2 regions of the Dysosmobacter sp. HCP28S3_G4 genome follow, and region 2 is predicted to be linked to the other one. Evidence: predicted binding sites of a transcription regulator. Region 2 holds the regulator's gene; the other holds the start of a gene.
What was found. Region 2 encodes NrdR, which represses ribonucleotide reductase genes. Its sites were predicted from a motif close to CACNANATNTNGTG; they were not measured.
Positions count from the first base shown of each region.

Region 1: a site for NrdR is predicted at 7,220-7,233, ahead of ACTNBU_RS11080 (ribonucleoside triphosphate reductase). Genes of this name have one in related genera too.

Region 1 is NZ_JBQHUP010000057.1:479-11,017, reverse strand. Features, by position in the region: gene ACTNBU_RS11120 (DUF1538 domain-containing protein) at 1-842, shown strand, start outside; gene ACTNBU_RS11115 (P-II family nitrogen regulator) at 857-1,537, shown strand; gene ACTNBU_RS11110 (flavodoxin family protein) at 1,631-2,080, opposite strand; gene ACTNBU_RS11105 (DUF5655 domain-containing protein) at 2,130-2,525, opposite strand; gene ACTNBU_RS11100 (metal-sensing transcriptional repressor) at 2,699-3,001, shown strand; gene ACTNBU_RS11095 (heavy metal translocating P-type ATPase) at 3,095-5,614, shown strand; gene ACTNBU_RS11090 (phosphatase PAP2 family protein) at 5,692-6,228, opposite strand; gene ACTNBU_RS11085 (anaerobic ribonucleoside-triphosphate reductase activating protein) at 6,487-7,179, shown strand; gene ACTNBU_RS11080 (ribonucleoside triphosphate reductase) at 7,398-9,800, shown strand; gene ACTNBU_RS11075 (NAD(P)/FAD-dependent oxidoreductase) at 9,925-10,539, shown strand, end outside.
Region 2 is NZ_JBQHUP010000016.1:12,528-23,066, reverse strand. Features, by position in the region: gene ACTNBU_RS05615 (hypothetical protein) at 1-227, shown strand, start outside; gene ACTNBU_RS05610 (hypothetical protein) at 312-842, shown strand; gene nrdR (transcriptional regulator NrdR) at 1,013-1,468, shown strand; gene ACTNBU_RS05600 (DUF4363 family protein) at 1,481-1,861, opposite strand; gene ACTNBU_RS05595 (DUF421 domain-containing protein) at 1,858-2,541, opposite strand; gene glmS (glutamine--fructose-6-phosphate transaminase (isomerizing)) at 2,937-4,775, shown strand; gene ACTNBU_RS05585 (GH25 family lysozyme) at 5,034-6,701, shown strand; gene ACTNBU_RS05580 (DUF2812 domain-containing protein) at 6,769-7,980, opposite strand; gene ACTNBU_RS05575 (DUF2812 domain-containing protein) at 8,030-9,217, opposite strand; gene ACTNBU_RS05570 (DUF2812 domain-containing protein) at 9,232-10,401, opposite strand; gene ACTNBU_RS05565 (PadR family transcriptional regulator) at 10,398-10,539, opposite strand, start outside.

The DNA of each region.
Region 1 (10,539 bases), on a different contig from region 2:
GCAGCTACAGGCCCTCCGTCCTGCCGGAGATCAGCGACTCCCTGGCCCTGTGGCGGGAATTCTCCCGCGGCTTCCCCACTTACATCCGGGAGATGGCCGTGTCTCTGCTGCCCATCATCGTGTTCTTCGCCGTCTTCCAGGTGACGGCCCTCCATCTGGGCCGCCGGACCCTCATCAAGATCGGCGTGGGCCTGGCCTACACCTACGCGGGACTGGTGCTGTTCCTCACCGGCGTCAACGTGGGCTTCATGCCCGCCGGCAACTATCTGGGGCAGGTGCTGGCCTCCCTGTCCTGCCGCTGGGTCATCGTCCCCATCGGCATGGTCATCGGCTACTTCATCGTCATGGCGGAACCGGCGGTGTACGTCCTCATGCGGCAGGTGGAGGAGCTGACCGACGGCGCCATCTCCGGCGAGGCCATGAAGCGCAGCCTCTGCATCGGCGTGGCCGTCTCCGTGGGACTGGCCATGGTCCGGGTGCTGACGGGACTGTCCATCTTTTACCTGCTGATCCCCGGCTACGCCCTGGCGCTGGGCCTGTCCTTCTTCGTGCCGAAAATCTTCACCGCCATCGCCTTCGACTCCGGCGGCGTGGCCTCCGGCCCCATGACCACCACCTTTCTGCTGCCCTTCGCCATGGGCACCTGCGCCGCCGTGGGCGGGAATATCATCACCGACGCCTTCGGCGTGGTGGCCATGGTGGCCATGACGCCCCTCATCACCATTCAGATCCTGGGCCTGGTCTACCGGCTCCGCACGAAACAGGCTGCTGCGTCCCTGTCCGGCGTCTCCGGCGGCGACGCCTTTGCCCTGCTAGGGGACTATGACATCATCGAACTGTAAGGAGGCGGGACACTGTGAGTGAATTGTATCTGATGGTCACCGTCACCGACCGGAAACGGCTGGCCCGCTTCATCACCTTTTATAAGGAGCAGCGGGTGGCGGTGAATTTCGTCACCCTGGGCACCGGCACCGCCAGCAACGAGACGATGGACTGTCTGGGGCTGGAGTCCTCCGACAAGTCCGTCACCTTCAGCGTGGTGACGGGACAGGTGTGGGAGCGGCTGCGGAAGGGGCTCGAGTCCCGGCTGCGCATCGACGTGCCTGGCACCGGCATCGCCTTCATCGTGCCGCTGAGCAGCATCGGCGGCAGGCGGGAACTGCTGTTCCTGACGGAAAATCAGGACTATGAGAAAGGGGAGGAATCCACTTTGAAGGACACGACCCATGAGCTGCTGGTGGTCATCGCCAACCACGGCTACAGCGACCAGATCATGGACGCCGCCCGGGAGGCCGGCGCCGCCGGCGGCACCGTTATCCATGCCAAGGGCACCGGCATGGAGCGGGCGGAACGGTTTTTGGGTGTCTCGCTGGCGCCGGAGAAGGAGATGATCTTCATCGTCGCCAAAAAAGCCCTGAAAAACGGTATCATGCAGTCCATCATGCAGAACGCGGGCATGGAAAGCAAGGCCAAATCCATCGTCTTCTCCCTGCCCGTCACCGCCACCGCCGGTCTCCGGCTGATGGAGGAAGACTGAACAAATCAAACAGGACCACCGCAGCGGACGCCTTTCCGCCGCCGGTGGTCCTGCTTTTATGTAAATCAGCTTCAGGCCGGTGCCGCGTCCGCGTCACCGCTCCCGGCAGATGGACTGGTAGAAGTCCCTCGCCTTTTGCAGATCGTCTGCATCGGGATGGCCCTTGGCGATGCCGCCCACCAGCTTGAAGGGGCCGAAGGTGTCAAAGCCCCGGCAGCCGTACTCCCCCAGAATATGCGCCTTTTTTGCGGCGGCGGCTTCGGCGATGGCTTTGGTGTAGCCCTTGCCCATGGAGCCGCAGGTGTAGACGAAGAACACGTCCTTCCCCTCCGGCAGGTACTGTCCGGCGAAGTCCAGCACTGACTTCTGGAATTTGGAGTAGTAGATGCCGGAGGCGAAGCCGATGCAGTCGTATTCCTCCAGATGGACGGCCATCCGGGCCGTCACGTCGATGAGGTCGATGTCGTTCCCCCGGGCCATGGCCTCCAGAACTTTCAGCGTGTTCCCGTGGTGCCGGGAATAATAACAGATGGCGGTTTTCATTGGTTTCCTCTCCTTTTCGATCCTGTTCTCATGGGGCCGCGTCCCGCTGTCAGCGCTTGTTCTCCGAAAACGCCCAGGCCTCTTTCAGCCAGTCCAGCAGCTCGCCGTCGATCTGCTCCTCTCCGGACACCAGCACATGATGGGTCCAGCGGTTGTGGTACGGCTCCACGGCCACGGCGATCCGGGGCGACTCCAGACGGTGGGACAGCCCGATGGTCACGACGATGCAGTGCTCCGGCCAGCCCTTCCGCCTGCGCACCGGCAGCGACACGGCGGCAAAGAGATGTCTGCCGTAAAAGCTGATCTGGGTCTTCTGCACCCTGACGGACGCCTCGGGGAACGCCGTCTCCAGAGAACGGAACAGCGTCTGGTACAGCGCCAGCTCCAGCGGCCTGCCGTCAAAGAAAAACAGTACGTCTGATTCATAGCGTTCCGGCAGCTTCATGGCGGTCCCTCCCATTTGTATTTTATGTATTGGTATCATACCACACATCCTCCTGTTTGGGAATGCCCCGCCGTCCCGCGGCGCACTCTTTTTCCTCCGCGCTCTTGACAAATACCCCCGGAGGGTATATGATAGTGATACCCTACCGGGGTATTTTTACAGGAGGTGTCCACATGGAACAGGAAGCCTGCCGCTGCCAGCGGAAAAAGGAGCGTTCCCCCGACGAATACACCAGCCTCATCCACCGGCTGAACCGCATCGAGGGGCAGATCCGGGGTATCCGGGGCATGGTGGAGAACAACGCCTACTGCGTGGATATTCTGGTCCAGTCCGCGGCGGTGACGGCGGCGGTGAACGCCTTCAATCGGGAGCTGCTGGCCCAGCACATCCGCACCTGCGTGGCCCAGGACATCCGGGACGGCAAGGACGAGAGCATCGACGAACTGGTGAAGACCCTCCAGAAGCTGATGAAATAGAGGCCCTCGTCTCCGGAGCCGTCATAATCCGGAACGGACACGCCAAACTATCCGAGGCGGGCGAGCCCGCACCGTTTTCAAAGGAGGACTTTCATGCAGCAATACAACGTCACCGGCATGAGCTGCGCGGCGTGCAGCGCCAGAGTGGAAAAGGCCGTCTCCAAGGTGCCGGGAGTCACGGCCTGCTCTGTGAGCCTGCTGACCAACTCCATGGGCGTGGAGGGCACCGCCGCTGCCGCCGACATCGTGGCGGCGGTGGAGGGCGCGGGCTACGGCGCCTCCCTCAAGGGCGCCGCCGGGGCAAAGGCCGTCCCGGCCAATGAGACGGAGGACCAGCTCCGGGACCGGGAGACGCCGTTTCTGAAACAGCGGCTGGCGTGGTCTCTGGGGTTCCTCATCGTGCTGATGTACTTCTCCATGGGCCATATGATGTGGGGCTGGCCCCTGCCCGCCTTCTATGACGACAACCACGTGGCCATGGGGTTGACCCAGCTGCTGCTGACGGTGATCATCATGGTCATCAATCAAAAGTTCTTTATCAGCGGCTTCAGGAGCCTGTGGCACCGGGCCCCCAACATGGACACGCTGGTGGCCCTGGGGTCCTCGGCGGCTTTCGTCTACAGTACCTACGCCCTGTTCGCCATGACCCGCGCCCAGGTGGACATGGATATGGACGCCGTCATGACCTATATGATGGAGTTCTACTTTGAGTCCGCCGCCATGATCCTGACCCTCATCACCGTGGGCAAGATGCTGGAGGCCCGGTCCAAAGGCAAAACCACCGACGCCCTGAAAAGCCTGATGAAGCTGGCCCCCAAGACCGCCGTGGTTCTCCGGGACGGCGGGGAGACGGAGGTGCCCATCGAGCAGGTGCAGAAGGGCGATGTCTTTGTGGTGCGCCCCGGGGAGCATATTCCGGTGGACGGCGTGGTGCTGGAGGGCGAGAGCGCCGTCAACGAGTCCACCCTCACCGGCGAGAGCGTCCCGGCGGACAAGGGGCCGGGGGACGCCGTCTCCGCCGCCACGGTGAACCAGTCCGGTTTCCTGAAGTGTCAGGCCACCCGGGTGGGTGAGGATACCACCCTGTCCCAGATCATCCAGATGGTCAGCGACGCGGCAGCCACCAAGGCCCCCATCGCCAAGGTGGCGGACAGGGTCTCCAGCGTGTTCGTCCCGGCGGTCATCACCATCGCGGTCATCACCACCGTCGTGTGGCTGCTGCTGGGCCGGAGCGTGGGCTTCGCCCTGGCCCGGGGCATCTCCGTGCTGGTGATCTCCTGTCCCTGCGCCCTGGGACTGGCCACGCCCGTGGCCATCATGGTGGGCAGCGGCATGGGGGCCAAAAACGGCATCCTGTTCAAGACCGCCGCCTCTCTGGAGGCCGCCGGAAAGACAGAGATCGTGGCGCTGGACAAGACCGGCACCATCACCTCCGGCGAGCCGAAGGCGACGGACATCCTGCCCGCCGATGGCGTCAGCCAGGAGGAGCTGCTCCGTCTGGCTTACGCTCTGGAGCGCAGAAGCGAGCATCCCCTGGCCCGGGCCATTTTGCAGGCTGCGGAGGAGCGGCGGCTAGCGCCGGAGGAGGTCTCGGACTTCCAGGCCCTGCCGGGCAACGGCCTCACCGCCCGCCGTGAGGGCGCCGTCCTCAGCGGCGGCAATCTCAGCTTCATCAGCGCCCGGGCAGAGGTTCCGGAGACTGTCCGCGCCCAGGCGGAATCGCTGGCGGAGCAGGGCAAGACGCCCCTGTTCTTCAGCCAGGACCGGAAGCTCCTGGGCGTCATCGCCGTGGCGGACGTCATCAAGCCCGACAGTCCCCGGGCCGTGGCGGAGCTGCGGAACATGGGCATCCGCGTGGTGATGCTCACCGGCGACAACGAGCGCACCGCCCGGGCCATCGGCGCCCAGGCCGGCGTGGACGAGGTTATCGCCGGCGTCCTGCCGGACGGCAAGGAACGGGTCATCCGGGAGTTGAAGCGCCGGGGCCGGGTGGCCATGGTGGGCGACGGCATCAACGACGCCCCGGCCCTGACCCGGGCAGACATGGGCATCGCCATCGGCGCGGGCACCGACGTGGCCATCGACGCGGCGGACGTGGTGCTGATGAAGAGCCGCCTCAGCGACGTCCCCGCCGCCATCCGGCTGAGCCGTGCCACGCTGCGGAACATCCACCAGAACCTGTTCTGGGCGTTCTTCTACAACACCATCGGCATTCCGCTGGCCGCCGGCGTGTTCATCCCCCTGGGGCTGACGCTGAACCCCATGTTCGGCGCGGCGGCCATGAGCCTCAGCAGCTTCTGCGTGGTGTCCAACGCCCTGCGGCTGAATCTGTTTGATCTGCGGGATCCCCGCAGAGATCATAAAATCCAATCCAGACACAACAAAGAGGAGGAAACAACCACTATGGAAAAGACCATGAAGATCGAAGGCATGATGTGCGTCCACTGCGAGGCCCGGGTGAAGAAGGCCCTGGAGGCCCTGCCGGAGGTGGAACAGGCCGCCGTCAGCCATGAGGCGGGCACCGCCGTGGTGACGCTGAAGTCCGCCGTCTCCGACGACACCCTGAAAAAGGCCGTGGAGGATCAGGACTACACCGTCACCGGCATCCAGTAAAGTTTCCCCGCAAGCTGAGACGTCCGCAGGCAAAAGCCTGCGGACGTCTGTTGTTTGGATGCGGGAAACCCGCCGCGTCACGGCTGTTCCTCTCCGGAACGCCGCTTCGACGCCGCCTTTACCAGCGCGGCGCCGGACCACCCCAGGACCGCGCCCAGGATCGCGCCGGCCAGCACGTCGCTGGGCCAGTGGACATACAGGTACAGCCGGGAGAAGGCGATGGCGCAGGCCAATACCAGCGCCGCCGCGCCCATCCGGTGATATCCGGCCGCCCACAGCGCCGCGGCCGCCGCAAAGGAGGACGCCGTGTGCCCTGAGGGGAAGGAGGCGTCCAACGGCGGCGGTACCAGCAGCGCCACCGCCGTGTTGACGGCAAAGGGCCGCAGGCGGCCCACCAGCGGCTTCAGGAGCAGATTGCAGAAAATCAGATCCAGCACCAGGGCGCAGGCCACGGAGGCCCCTGCCTTCCGGTGCTTTTTTGTCAGCAGCAGGATGAGCGCCAGCAGGATCCACACCTCGCCGTGGTCGCAGATGCGGCTCACCGCCGGCATCACCGCGTCCAGCACGCCGCAGCGCAGATGGATCTGGAGCCAGTCCAGGATGGAAAGTTCCACGGTTTGCAGCGGAAACACCTCCTTCAAAACAGGCGGGCGCATAGGCCCGGGATCAGCAGTCTCTATATCTTATCACACTCTATCAAAAAGAAAAACCGCGGACTGAATTTTGTCTGAAATTTTTCTCTCCGCCGCCAGGCCAGTGGTGCCAGGGGCTTGCGGTGTTTTTGGAAAATACTGTTGCAAAAGGCACTTGTACTTGTGGACAGTCTGGTCTATGATAACAACATCTTGAGTGCCGGAACGGAGGTGGGCACAATGAAGATCTGCGGATTACAGAAGCTGGCCATGGTGGATTACCCCGGAAAACTGGCCGCCACGGTGTTCACCGGCGGGTGCAATCTCCGGTGTCCGTTCTGCCACAACGCACTCCTTGTGACCCGGGTGGAGGAGAACGAGGTGCTGTCCCAGGATGCTGTGCTGGCCTTTCTCAAAAGCCGCCGGGGCCTGCTGGACGGCGTGGTGCTCTCCGGCGGCGAGCCGCTGATGCAGCCGGGCGTCCCGGACTTTCTCCGGGCGGTGAAGGATCTGGGCTTTGACGTGAAGCTGGACACCAACGGCACCTTTCCGGACCGTCTCGCCGCCCTGCTGGACGCCGGTCTGGTGGACTATGCAGCCATGGATATCAAAAATTCCCCGGAGAAATATCCCCTGACTGTGGGCGTCCCCGGCTTCGACATGGCTCCCATCCGGGAGAGCGCGGCCCTGCTGATGGAGGGGCCCGTCCCCTTCGAGTTCCGCACCACTGTGGTCCGGGAATTTCACACCGCCGCGGACATGGAGGCCATCGGCCAATGGCTGGAGGGCGCGCCCCGGTACTTCCTCCAGCAGTTCGTGGACTCCGGCGATCTGGTGGGCAGCGGCCTGACGGCCTGGCCGCCGGAGACGCTGCGGTCCCTGGCCGACGCAGCCCGTCCCTTCTTCGGAGAGGTGGCCATCCGGGGTATCTAACAACATCTTGATGCAATTGGTAATGTCTACGAAATTGTATCACAAGATATAGTGGTTTTTCAGCTTGACTTCCACCAGTGGTATGTTACAATAGAAATTGCTGGGCGGTTTACCGCCCTTTCATCAGGTGTTTTGAGACCCCACACCCCCTCTGCCGGAGGGAAATGATAGAGCAAATGATCGAGCAGCAGTTTGACCGAGAGAGGATAGGAGAAAGTATGTATCAAGTCGTTAAACGAGACGGGAAGGTCACGGATTTCAACATTTCCAAGATCAGCGTAGCCATCACCAAGGCCTTTGAGGCCACCGGCATGGCCTACAACACTGACATCATCGACCTGCTGGCCCTGAAGGTCACCGCCGACTATCAGGAGAAGATCCACGATGGCCGGATCAGCGTGGAGGACATCCAGGACAGCGTGGAGAACGTCCTCAGCAAGGCGGGCTACGCCGATGTGGCCAAGGCCTACATCCTCTACCGCAAGCAGCGGGAGAAGATCCGCAACCTCAGCTCCACCGTGCTGGACTACAAGGAGCTGGTGAACAACTACCTCCACGTCAACGACTGGCGCGTGAAGGAGAACTCCACCGTCACTTACTCCGTGGGCGGCCTGATCCTCTCCAACTCCGGCGCCATCACCGCCAACTACTGGCTCAGCGAGGTCTATGACCCTGAGATCGCCAACGCCCACCGCAGCGGCGACATCCACATCCACGACCTCAGCATGCTCACCGGCTACTGCGCCGGCTGGAGCCTGAAGCAGCTCATCCAGCAGGGCCTGGGCATTCCCGGCAAGATCAACTCCTCCCCCGCCAGCCACCTCAGCACCCTGTGCAACCAGATGGTGAACTTCCTGGGCATCATGCAGAACGAGTGGGCGGGCGCCCAGGCCTTCTCCTCCTTCGACACCTATCTGGCTCCCTTCGTGAAAGTGGATCACCTGACCCAGAAAGAGGTCAAGCAGTGCATCCAGTCCTTCGTGTTCGGCGTCAACACCCCCTCCCGCTGGGGCACACAGGCGCCCTTCTCCAACATCACTCTGGACTGGACCGTCCCCAATGACCTGAAGGACCTGCCGGCCATCGTGGGCGGCAAGGAGATGGACTTCACCTACGGCGACTGCAAGCAGGAAATGGACATGGTGAACAAGGCGTTCATCGAGATCATGACCGAGGGCGACGCCGACGGCCGGGGCTTCCAGTATCCCATCCCCACCTACTCCATCACCCGGGACTTCGACTGGAGTGAGACGGAGAACAACCGCCTCCTGTTCGGCATGACCGCCAAGTACGGCACCCCCTACTTCTCCAACTATATCAACTCCGACATGGAGCCCTCCGACGTCCGGTCCATGTGCTGCCGCCTGCGTCTGGACCTGCGGGAGCTGCGGAAAAAGTCCGGCGGCTTCTTCGGCTCCGGCGAGTCCACCGGCTCCGTGGGCGTGGTGACCATCAACCTGCCCCGCATCGCCTACCTCTCCAAGACCCCCGAGGAGTTCTACACCCGGCTGGACAAGATCATGGACATCGCCGCCCGGTCCCTGAAGGTGAAGCGCACCGTCATCACCCGGCTGATGGATGCCGGTCTGTACCCCTACACCAAGTACTATCTGGGCACCTTCGCCAACCACTTCTCCACCATCGGTCTGGTGGGCATGAATGAGGCGGGCCTCAACGCCTGCTGGCTGAAGAAGGACCTGACCCACACCGAGACCCAGGACTTCGCCAAGGACGTTCTGAACCACATGCGGGAGCGTCTGAAGGACTATCAGGAGGAGTACGGCGACCTCTATAACCTGGAGGCCACTCCCGCCGAGTCCACCGCCTTCCGTCTGGCCAAGCACGATGTAGCCAAGTACCCCGACATCATCACCGCCGCCAAGCACGAGGGCGACACCCCCTACTACACCAACTCCTCCCACCTGCCCGTGGGCTACACCGAGGACATTTTCGAGGCCCTGGCGGTCCAGGACGATCTCCAGACCCTCTACACCTCCGGCACCGTGTTCCACGCCTTCCTGGGCGAGAAGCTGCCGGACTGGAAGTCCGCCGCCGCCTTGGTGCGGAAGATCGCCGAGAACTTCAAGCTGCCCTACTACACCCTCTCTCCCACCTATTCCATCTGCCAGGAGCACGGCTATATCGCCGGCGAGCATTTCTCCTGCCCCAAGTGCGGCAAGACCACCGAGGTCTGGAGCCGCATCACCGGATACTACCGTCCCGTCCAGAACTGGAACGACGGCAAGGTCCAGGAGTTCAAGGACCGTCAGGAGTACGAGCTGGGCACCTCCCGTCTGGAGGGCCGCCGCCTGAAGGACCGGGAGCCGGACTTCTGCGTGGGCAAGGCCATGGACGCCCCCGCCGCCCAGGCCGTGGAGTCCAGTGCCAACGAGGAGCTGTTCCTGTTCACCACCGCCACCTGCCCCAACTGCAAGATCGCCAAGAATGAGCTGGAGAAGGCCGGCCTGCACTACACCGTCATGAATGTCAGCGACCACCGGGATCTGGTGGATCAGTACGGCATCCAGCAGGCGCCCACCCTCATCATCCGCCGCGGCCAGCAGGTGGAGAAGCTGGTGAACGCCTCCAACATCAAGCGGTTCGCTTCCAACGCCCGCTAAAATCAAACACGCAAAAGGAGGGACATCCGTCCCTCCTTTTCAGGCTGTACGGCTTTTCCGGCAGTCCGCTCCCGGCGGAGGTCTCCGCTCCCGCCGGGAATCCACAGAACAGGAGGAACGATCCATGGCTGAACATTTCGATATCATCGTCATCGGCGGAGGTCCGGCGGGCCTCACCGCCGCCATCTACGCCCGCCGGGCGGGAAAATCCGTCCTGGTCCTGGAAAAGGAGGGCTTCGGCGGACAGATCGCCGCGTCCCCGAAGGTGGAGAACTATCCCGGCTTTGCCGCCATCTCCGGCGCGGAGCTGGCGGAGAAGCTGTACGATCAGGCCAGCGATCTGGGCGCCCGCATCGAGCTGGAGGAGGTGCTGTCCGTCCAGGGCGGGCCGGTAAAGACCGTCACCACCGACTACGGCGCCTATACCTGCACCGCCCTGATCCTGGCCACCGGCATGAAGCACCGGAAGCTGGGTCTGGAGGGGGAGGACACCCTCTCCGGCGTCTCCTTCTGCGCCGTGTGCGACGGCGCCTTTAACCAGGGAAAGGACGTGGCCGTCTGCGGCGGCGGCAGCACCGCCCTCCAGGACGCCCTGTTCCTCTCGGAGCTGTGCCGCCATGTCACCGTCATCCACCGGCGGGAGGAATTCCGGGGCGACGCTCTTCTGTTGGAGCAGCTGAAGCGGCGGGAGAATGTGTCCTTCCGGCTGTCCACGGTGGTCACGGGACTGGAGAGCAGC
Region 2 (10,539 bases):
CCCTGACAGGGGCCATCGGCTGCGAGGTGATGCTCCGGGTGGGCACCGCCAGCTGCGTGTCGCCCTCCTCACCGGGACTCATCGACGAGACCTCCGGCTCCACGCTGGACGACGGCAAGGCCCTGACCCAGAACCATCTGTACATGATGACCATTGACGGCCGGGGCGTCAAGGCCACCGCCGGAACGGTGAAGCTCCTGGTCCGGGGCGGGTATACCATTGCGTGAATTTTCCAAAACCGCATAAATCAGCCCCGCCGGCGCATAGACTGTGCCGGCGGGGTATTTTTCTGCGGAGCGGGGGTGCGGCGTATGGACAGGGTACCGGTGGTGCTGAACGGACAGACCGTGGGGGATCTGACGGCGGCAAAGGAGGGACTTTACGTCCGCTGCCAGGCCCGGTGCCGCCTGGAACCGGGGACGCTGGCCCGACTGTACGCGGTGGGGAAGACGGGGGAGGCCCGGCTGGGCATCCCGGAGCCCCGGGACGGCGCCTTCTGCCTGGACCGCCGGGTGGCGGCCCGGGAGCTGGAGCCGGCAGGCTTTCTGTTGCGGGGAGAGCTGCGGCCGGTGGGGGCGCCGGAGGAGGACACCGGTGCGTGGCAGCCGGTCTCCGATCCGGAGCGGTTGTTCCGGGGGGACTTCCTGCGCCGGGAGCTGCGGGGCTGTCAGGGCGTTCTGACCCGGACGGGGGACGGTGTGCGGTACGTGGCCCTGCCCTTCGACTGCCGCCGGCCCTTCCTGCTGACGGGACTGTTCTGCTTCGCCCGGGTGCGGCGCATCGGGGGCCGGGATTACGCGGTGTTTGCCTTCGACCGCTGGGAGATGCCGGTGTTCCGGTGAGCGGCCGACGCCGAAAGTTCCGGAAAAGCGCCACAAGATTGAATTTATGTCTACCAAATTTCCAAAAGATGTGATATACTATCTCTAACTACAGACCGTTCTGGTCCGTGGTCCCACGGAAATGCCAAGGAAAACCGCCGGGAGCACCGGCGGAGATACGGAGGTAGACCATGAGATGTCCATTTTGCGGTTACAGTGAGAGCAAGGTGATCGATTCCCGGCCCGCCGACGAGGGCAGCAGCATCCGCCGCCGCAGAGAGTGCCTCTCCTGCCGGAAGCGGTTCACCACCTATGAGACGGTGGAGAGCCTGCCCATGGTGGTCATCAAGAAGGACGGCAGCCGCCAGAGCTTCGACCGGAACAAGATCCTCCGGGGCATGATCCGGGCCTGTGAGAAGCGCCCGGTGTCCCTGGGCGCACTGGAGACCATCGCCGACGAGATCGAGCAGGACCTCCAGAACTCCATGGAGCGGGAGATCCGCACGGAGGTCATCGGCGAGCAGGTGATGACCCGCCTGAAAAAGGTGGATGAGGTGGCCTACGTCCGCTTCGCCTCCGTCTACCGCCAGTTCAAGGACATCGACACGTTTATGACCGAGCTGAACAAGCTGCTGGCGGACAAATGAGCCGCCGGAGGGCTACAGGATATTTTTCAGGCTGAACCGCTCCATCTCGGCCAGCAGGCGGAGCTGGTCCCGCAGATCCGCCACCTCCGCCTGAAACTCCGAGGGCTCCTGTTCCCCGGCAAAGGCGAAGGCCCGGCGGTACATGGCCTCCGCATCGTCTACGGCGTCGTGCTTCTCCACGATGTGGAGGTAGGTCTGATGGCCGGACCAGTCGTCGTAGCTCTGCTGAAGGGCGTCTCCGGCGGCGTCCCAGTCGCCCTCCGACGCCAGCGCCGCCGCTGTCTCCAACTGGGCGGACCACCGCTCTGTGTGATCGGTCATGAGCTGGCAGTTCCAGGCGGAGAAGGCCAGAATGCCGCAGAGAGTAAGGATGGGCGCCAGAAACGACTTCATCTCCCGCCCTCCTTCTCCAGACAGCAGACCGACCCGTCTCCCGCCAGGGTGAACAGGAACACCTCTTTCGGGGAGCGCAGTCCCCGGGCAGTGAGCTGCTCCCGGAGCCAGTCCTCCGTCTTCTCACAGAGGGCCAGGTTCCGCCGCAGGACCCGCCCGTCGTTGATGAGGATCAGGGGCAGGGTCACGTCGTCCTCCACCGGCTGGCGGAGCTGCTTCGCCGTTGGCGGCTGTTCCTGTGCCCACGGGAGGATGGACAGCTGGCCGGAGTTCTCCAGCACCGCGTATTTCACGGCGGAGAGGTCGCAGTAGCCCTGGGTCCGCAGCTCCTCCATCAGTTCGTCGATGGTGAAGCGGTTTTTCCGCATGGCCGCCTGACAGACCCGTCCCTGGTCGATGAGCACCGTGGGGACGCCGCAGGCCAGGTCCCGGAACCGCAGGCTCCGCAGGGACAGCTGGCTCAGCAGCATGGACAGCGACAGCAGTGTCAGAATGGGGATGACCCCCGCCAGCAGCGGGATGCCGAAGTCCTGCATGGGCACTGTGGCCAGGTCCGAGACCATCATGGTCAGCACCAGCTCGCTGGGCTCCAGCTCGCCGATCTGCCGCTTGCCCATGATCCGCAGACCGGCCATGATGAGAAAATAGAGGATCACCGTGCGGAGAAACGCGGTGGCCATTGACATCCCTCCCTGACGGAGAGAGTATCTGCCGGAGAGGTCATTTTTATCCATTTTGGATATTTCCCCGCACCGGGGATCTGTCATATACTGTTGTTCACAGCGTCCAAATCGCAGTAGGGAAAGGAGGTCCATGGGTCCGTCCCATCAACAGCGCCATGTGCCCGGCACCGGTGTGCCGGGATAACGAGGAGAGGGGAGCGTCAGGACACGGTCCTGCAATCGAACTTTCGGCGGATGCCCCTCCGCGCCCACGGGCGCGCACATCCCGTACAAATACGCGGGCGACCGCGGAACAGAAGCGGGATGACCGTGGTGAAAAGGCAAATGAACTGCGCGTTTGTCCTTCTCGATAACCAACCACTCTGTAATGACTATCAGGAGGATTTTTGACTATGTGCGGAATTGTCGGATTTGTGGGAAGAGAGCAGGCGGCCCCCATTCTGCTGGACGGCCTCCAGCGGATGGAGTACCGGGGCTATGACTCCGCCGGCGTGGCGGTGCGCTCCGAGGAAAAGGGCCTTCAGGTGAAGAAGACCAAGGGCCGGCTGAAGGTCCTCAGCGACCTGATCCACGGCGGCGCGGACCTGGAGGGCTGTCTGGGCATCGGCCACACCCGCTGGGCCACCCACGGCGAGCCCAACGATATCAACGCCCATCCCCACGTCAGCGAGAACGGCCGTATCGCCCTGGTCCACAACGGCATCATTGAGAACTATCTGGAGATCAAGGAGCACCTCCAGAAGCTGGGGGTCAACTTCGTCTCGGACACCGACTCCGAGGTGGTGGCCCAGCTGCTGGAATACCACTACAACGAGTGCCACAATATGATGGAGGCGGTGGGCCGGTGCCTGCGCCGCATCGAGGGCTCCTACGCCTTCGGCATCATCTGCGCGGACTATCCCAACACCCTCATCGCCGCCCGGAAGGACAGTCCCCTGATCCTGGGCTACGGCGAGAACGGCAACTTCATCGCCTCCGACGTGACGGCCATCATCAAGTACACCCGGGATGTGGCCTACATGGACGATGGCGAGATCGCTGTGCTGACCCCGGACTCCATCGACGTGTTCGACGACGAGCTGGTGCCCGTGGAGAAGGAACACCACACCGTGGACTGGGATGTCTCCGCGGCGGAGAAGGGCGGCTATCCCCATTTCATGTTCAAGGAGATCATGGAGCAGCCGGAGGCCATCCGGCGCACCGTGTCCCCCCGCATCAAAAACGGCCGTGTGGTGCTGGACGGCATCACCCTGACGCCGGAGTACGTCCGGGACATCTCACGGGTGTTCATCATCGCCTGCGGCTCGTCCTACCACGTGGCCATGGTCAGCAAGTACAACTGGGAGCGGCTGACCCGCCGTCCGGTGGAGGTGATGCTGGCCTCGGAGTTCCGGTACTGCGACCCGCTGGTGGATGAAAAGTCCCTGGTCATCGTCATCAGCCAGTCCGGCGAGACGCTGGACACCATGGCCGCCATGCGGGAGGCCAAGCGCCGGGGCGGCCGGACGCTGGCGGTGGTGAATGTGGTGGGTTCCTCCATCGCCCGGGAGGCGGACGACGTGCTGTACACCTGGGCCGGTCCGGAGATCGCCGTGGCCACCACCAAGGCCTACTCCACCCAGCTGGCACTGATGGATCTCATCGGCCTGTATCTGGCGGATGTGCTGGGCACCGTCAGCCCGGAGGAGTACGACGCCATCGTCCGGGGGACGGAGGCCCTGCCGGAGCAGATGGAGAAGGTGCTGGAGACCACCAAGGACGTCCAGTACTTCGCCTCCCGCTATTTCAACCACGATTCCATCTTCTTCATCGGCCGGAACCTGGACTACGCCATGGGCATGGAGGGCTCCCTGAAGCTGAAGGAGATCAGCTACATCCACTCCGAGGCCTACGCCTCCGGCGAGCTGAAGCACGGCACCATCTCCCTCATCGAGCCGGGCACGCTGGTGGTGGCTCTGGGGACCTACGGGCCGCTGTTCGACAAGGCCATGAGCAACGTGGTGGAGGTGAAGGCCCGGGGCGCCGAGGTGCTGGCCCTGACCACGGAGGAGTTCCGGGAGAAGATGGAGAAGACCGCCGACGCCACTGTGGCCGTGCCCACGGCCCATCCGGTGCTTCAGCCCTCCCTGGGCATCGTGCCCCTCCAGCTGTTCGCCTACTACGTGGCACTCCAGCGCGGCTGCGACATCGACAAGCCCCGGAATCTGGCGAAGAGCGTCACCGTGGAATAAGATTTCCCCTACGGAAAATAGGAAACAGGACCCCATCCCGGCTGTCCAGCCGGGACGGGGCCTTTGCACTGCCCTTGCCGGAAGTTGTGAACTTTCTATGAAAAAGGAAAGGTTAACATAAGATACCAGTTGACCCCATGGAAAAGATTTGTTATGATGGCAGACAAGGCAAGTACTGGAAAGGACCCCCGCGGAGACTTTGCCGCGGGGACTTTTTGCGGATATTTCTTCGACATTTTTCACCAGAGGGAGACGAAAATGGGCAAGAACAGACTGACAAAACGCATCCTGGCCCTGTCCCTGGCAGCGGCCATGGTCCTGCCGGTGTGGGCGCGGGCCGCCTATCAGGACACCGCTGGCCATTGGGCGGAGCCTGCCATCGAGAAGTGGAGCGGGGACTACCACATCCTCAACGGCTATGAGGACGGCACCTTCCGGCCGGACGCCACCATCACCCGGGGCGCCTTCGCGGGCATTCTGTCCCGGTTTCTGAAATACACCAAGGAGGCCGACGCCTCCACCTTTTCCGACACCGCTGGGGACTACTGGGAGAGCGACATCCTGAAGCTCAACGCCGCCGGGGTGTATCTGGGCAACAACGGCCAGGCGCTGATCTACCACAACATCAGCCGCCAGCAGGCCGTGACCATGATCGGCCGGGCCTTCGGCCTGGCGGAGACGGAGGGCGAGTTGCCCTACGCCGACGGCTACGTGGTCCAGGACTATGCCAAGGGATACCTGCTGACCATGTACAACGCCGGGTACATCACCGACGTGGGACTGGACCGGTGCTTCCGGCCGGAGACCCCCATCACCCGTGCGGAGGTGGTGAACCTGCTGAACAGCATGATCTCGGAGCTGTTCCAGGACAGCGGCACCTACACGGAGAATGTGGAGGGCACGGCCCTTGTCACCGCCGTGGACGGCGCGGAGTTCAGCAATCTGACCATTTCCGGTGACCTTATTCTGGCCCCCGGCGTCACTGGCACCGTCACCTTGCGGGACGTGACCCTGACGGGCACGGTGCGGAATCTGGGCACCGGCATCGTGGAGACCATCACCACGCCTCAGGAGCAGCCCGTTGAGGAACAGCCCGCCGAAGATCCGGAGCGGGAGTATCCCTGGATCGAGGCGGACCGCACCGCCGTGGACGGCAACTACAAGGTCTCGGTATATGACGATCTGGAGCGGAACACCCTCACCGCCGATGACTTCTACTGGGATGACCGGGGCCGTCTGGTGTGCACCAATGAGGACTTCCGGACCCGGTTCGGTATCGACGTGTCCGCGTACCAGAACCGGCGCTGCCCCAACAACACCATCGACTGGGAGGCCGTGGCCGACGACGGTGTGGACTTCGCCATGATCCGGGTGGGCCTCCGGGGCTACAGCGGCGGCACCATCCTGTCGGACGCCTTCGGCACCCAGAACATCGACGGCGCCATGGAGGCGGGCATCGAGACCGGCGTGTACTTCTTCTCCCAGGCCATCACCGTGGAGGAGGCCATCGAGGAGGCGGACTTCGTCCTGCGCATCCTGGAGGAGCATGAGATCGACGGCCCCGTGGCCTACGACTGGGAGTTGGGCACCACCTCCTACCGGGCCCACAGTCTGGCACCGGAGATCGCCACTGCCTGCGCCGTAGCTTTCTGCCAGCGCATTGAGGAGGCGGGCTATCAGCCCATCGTGTACATGGGCAAGGAGGTGGGCTACAACAAGTATAACCTGCCCCAGCTCCAGGACTATCCCATCTGGTTCCCGGAGTACCGCTATCCCGTCAGCTCCCCGGAGCGGGTGTATCCCAGCTTCTACTATCAGATGGACTACTGGCAGTTCTGTGACGGCGACACCCGGTACACCACCGCCGAGGTCAACGGCATCACCGGCCCTGTGGACATGAACCTCCAGTTCATCCGCCGGAAATAAACGCATGAAAACCAGATGCCCCCCGCTGCCGGAAACCGGCGGCGGGGGGCTTTGCTGTCCGTATGGCTCATGCAGCTCCGTCCAGCGCGGCGGCGAAGTCGTCCAGATGATCCCGCAGGTTCTCCGGCACGTCCTCCGCCCGCATCCACAGCACCGTCCGGCCCTGCCGGAGCAGCAGATACTGGACATCCCCGTCCGCTGTGTACCAGACGCCGTCGAAGCGGCTGTCCGCCAGCGGCTCCGCCGACGCTGCCATGGGATTCACGCTGTCCGGATACTCCTCTTTCAAAAACGCCCGGAAGGACTCGCTCCGGGTGGCGCCGGGGAACTCGTCGCGGAGGATCTCCCGGGTCAGCGCCTCCGCCAGCCCCGGCACCTTCAGCCGCCAGAAGTTGGTCCGGCCCTGAAGACGGCTGTCCTGGCCCATGGCGAAGGTGACGCCGCCGTCGCCAATGGTGTAGCTTTCGCCCAATATACTGTCCGTCCGGGTCACGTAGTTGGCCGCCCGGCGCTCCGGCGACGCTCCCAGATCCTCCACCTGCACGTAGGCGATGGGCCAGGAACACCCGGCTGGGTTCCCCGCCCACCGCTCCACCACAGGCTCCAGGGCGGAGAAGCAGGGAATGAGAAGAAGTTGGAGAGGAATCAGCGCCGTGACGCCCCAGAACCACCACCGGCGGCCCTGACGGTACGGCGCACTGTGTTCCATGGGGATGCCGGCCCGCAGGGGCTTCAGCAGCCGCCGCAGGGCGAGCCAGTCGTTCAGGGCCAGTCCGCCCCACAGCAGGCTCATCTGGAAAGCGGCGGGCCGGAAGACCAGCAGGGCGGTGGGTTCCTGGATCACCTGCCAGACGGAGATACGCATGAGATTCAGCAGGACGATCCCCACCGACAGGGCGAACAGCACCGCCCACAGAAAGGTATTGAGCAGCAGCTTCCTCCGCAGCCGCCCGAAGGCGATGGCCTGGGTCTCCGGGTCTGTGTGGATGGGGGACGGGTCCGGGCGGCAGGCCCGGAACAGCCACAGCGTATGATCGTAAGTAGAGACGACGAACTCCCACCCGGCGGCGCCGTACAGCTCCGCTTTCTCCGGGTCCGGCCGGAGATTGCCGTCGCCGGGCTCCAGCCGGTAGACCTCCGCCCGGGGCTCCCCCTTGTCGAACAGGGCGCCGTAGTCGCCCCAGAAGCCGGTGATGAGACGGCCCTTCCGGGCCTGTTCCCCCAGCCACGTCTCCATGGCCGGGACATTGTACACGCTGGTGGGCAGGACACGCAGCATGGCGATCCCTCCTTATCTGAAATCATTTAAAACTGTTTGGAACCGGCAGCTACTCCGCCAGCGCCGCCGCCAGGGCCTCCGGATGGTCCCGCAGGTCCGCCGGACCGTCATACTCCACCGTCAGGACGGCACAGCCCAGCCGGGCCACGGCGTACTGCCGTCCATCCCCCCGGCCCCAGTAAAAGCTGTCCAGCGTGGAGACGGGACAGGCCGTCAGGTCAATATAGTGGCTGCGAGTGGTCATATATTCCACCAATTCCCGCTCCAGCTCCTCCGCCAGCGGGACTGTCAGCAGGCGGTAATACTCCGTATGTGCGCTGTCCGTCACAACACCGGAGGTGTCCGCGGCATAGTGGTCCACCTGGTACATCCGGGGGATCAGCTCCAGCTGTTTCGTGTATGCCCGCCAGACGTCCGCCTCCGTCAGCGACGGATTGAGATCGGTGACATCCACGTACCAGGCGCGGGCCATGGCTTCGGGATCGTCGTCCATCCGGTGGAATCTGTCGGCGTTGAACAGGCCGTTGCACACGATATAGAAGTAGCCCACTATGAAGGCCAGCCACAGGACCCGTGTCCGCCATTGTCTGGCCCGGTAGGGGGCGGGGCGGTCCATGGGGACGCCGGTGTGAAGCCGCCGGTACAGCCGCCGCAGCGTCCGGATGGTCCCGACGCCCGAGGCCGTCATCCCTACAATGGACAGGCACCAGAGCGTGAACTCTCCCGGCGCATCGTTCTCCGACATATTGAGCAGGAAGCCCCGGCCATTTCCGGGCAGCGCCAGAACAATGACAAACAGCAAAGCCACCAACAGCAGGTCGATGAGATAGCTCCGCCAGACCCGCCGCCGCAGCCAGCGGTAGCCCTCCGCCTGGGTCACCGGATCCGTGTCCATCTCCGGCGCCCCGGGGTCGTCGCACCGCCAGACGTGGAAGCTGTCGGAGATGGCGGCGGCGTACCGCCAGCCCCGCAGCTCGCAGAGCTCCCGCTGCTCCGCGTCCGGCTCTTTTTCCTTCCGGGTCAGGGGCGTCAGGCGATAGCGTGTGGGCCGGGGCTCCGACCGCTCGAAGGTCCCTGCCGTCCGGAAGAAGCGGTAGTCGAAGCCCGTCAGCTGCCAGCCGTCCTTTGCCATGTCCTCCAGCCACGTCTCCACCGCCGCCGGGTCGTAGCGGGCGGGGAGGATCTCGCTGCACGTCTGGCCGCAGGCCGAACCCAGGGCCTTGTTCTCGTTGTCCATGTGCGCTCCTTTCTTCAGTCCGTGTCCGCCAGCACCGCCGCCAGCTCCGGAAGGTGGTCCCGCAGGTCCTCCGGCGCGGCGGTGCGGCAGTACAGCACCCGGCCGTCCTTCCGGGCGGCGAAGTGCTGGATGCCGTCAGAGTTGACATAAAACGCATCATCAAAGCAGTCTGTGTCCAGCGTCTCCGCCGGGAGACCGCCGTCCTCCGGGATGTAGGCCTCCGCCAGTTCCCGCAGCAGAGGGCCGGACAGGGCAGGAAAGTACGGGAGATAGACCGTCTGCTGGGTGTCGCAGACGATGCGGATGAGATCTTTGGTGCTTCGTCCGCTGTCCCTCCACAGCAGATCGCAGTCTCCCTGGGCCACGGTGACAGTCCTGCCCAGGAACGTGCGGAAGCGGGTGACTTTCGCGCCGTCCGCCGTGCCGCCCAGCGCGTCTACCGCCGCAAAAGGCGTCAGGTCGTCGGCGAGATCCACATGTTCCGGTTCCCAGACGGACAGCATCCCGCAGGCCAGATACAGTGGGATGCCGCAGGCGGCCAGCAGATAGACGGTCCGGAAGGGAATGCGGGACTTCCGACGCTCCATGGGTACCCCGGCCCGGAGACTCCGCATCAGCCGCCGCAGGGTCCGGAGACCGGAGAACTGGACGAAGGCGGTATAGACCAGCAGCAGGGCGAGATACACCACCAGCCAGCTTGTTTCCGCGTCCTGCATGATGTTCAGCAGGAAGTGGCGGTCCCGGGCCAGATTATAACCGGCGATCCCCACCATTCCTATGATATAAGCCAGCCACAGCGCCATTTGGAGCAGGAACCGCCGCCACAGATAGTCATAGGCGTAGCTGTCCGCCGTGGGGTCCGTCCGCAGGGGGACGGGGTCCGGCGACGTGGACCGCCACACCAGAAAGGCGCCGCCTCTGGTACGGCAGACGTACTCCCAGCCCGCGGCGGCGTAGTCCGCCAGCTTCTCATCCGACGGCTCGTACTCCCGCTTCGCCGCCGGTTCCAGGCAGAACCGGCACTCCGACGGCACGCCCTCCGCAAAGGACGCCCAGTTCCGAAGCACCCGGCCCCGCCGGGCCTGCCGCTCCAGCCAGTCCTCCAGTCCGGGGACATCGTATTCGCCGCAGGGCATCCGGTCGCCCCAAAGAAAGTTCCGCAGCCAGTTCAGCACCCGTTTCATGGTTCGCCGCCTCCTCTTTCCGGCAGTCCCAGGGAGGACAGATACAGCTGTCCCTCCCGCTCGCCGTCGGCTACGCACAGCCGCAGCCGGCCTAGCTCCTCCCGGTACAGGGCACGGCCCCGCTCCGTGATGCGGTAG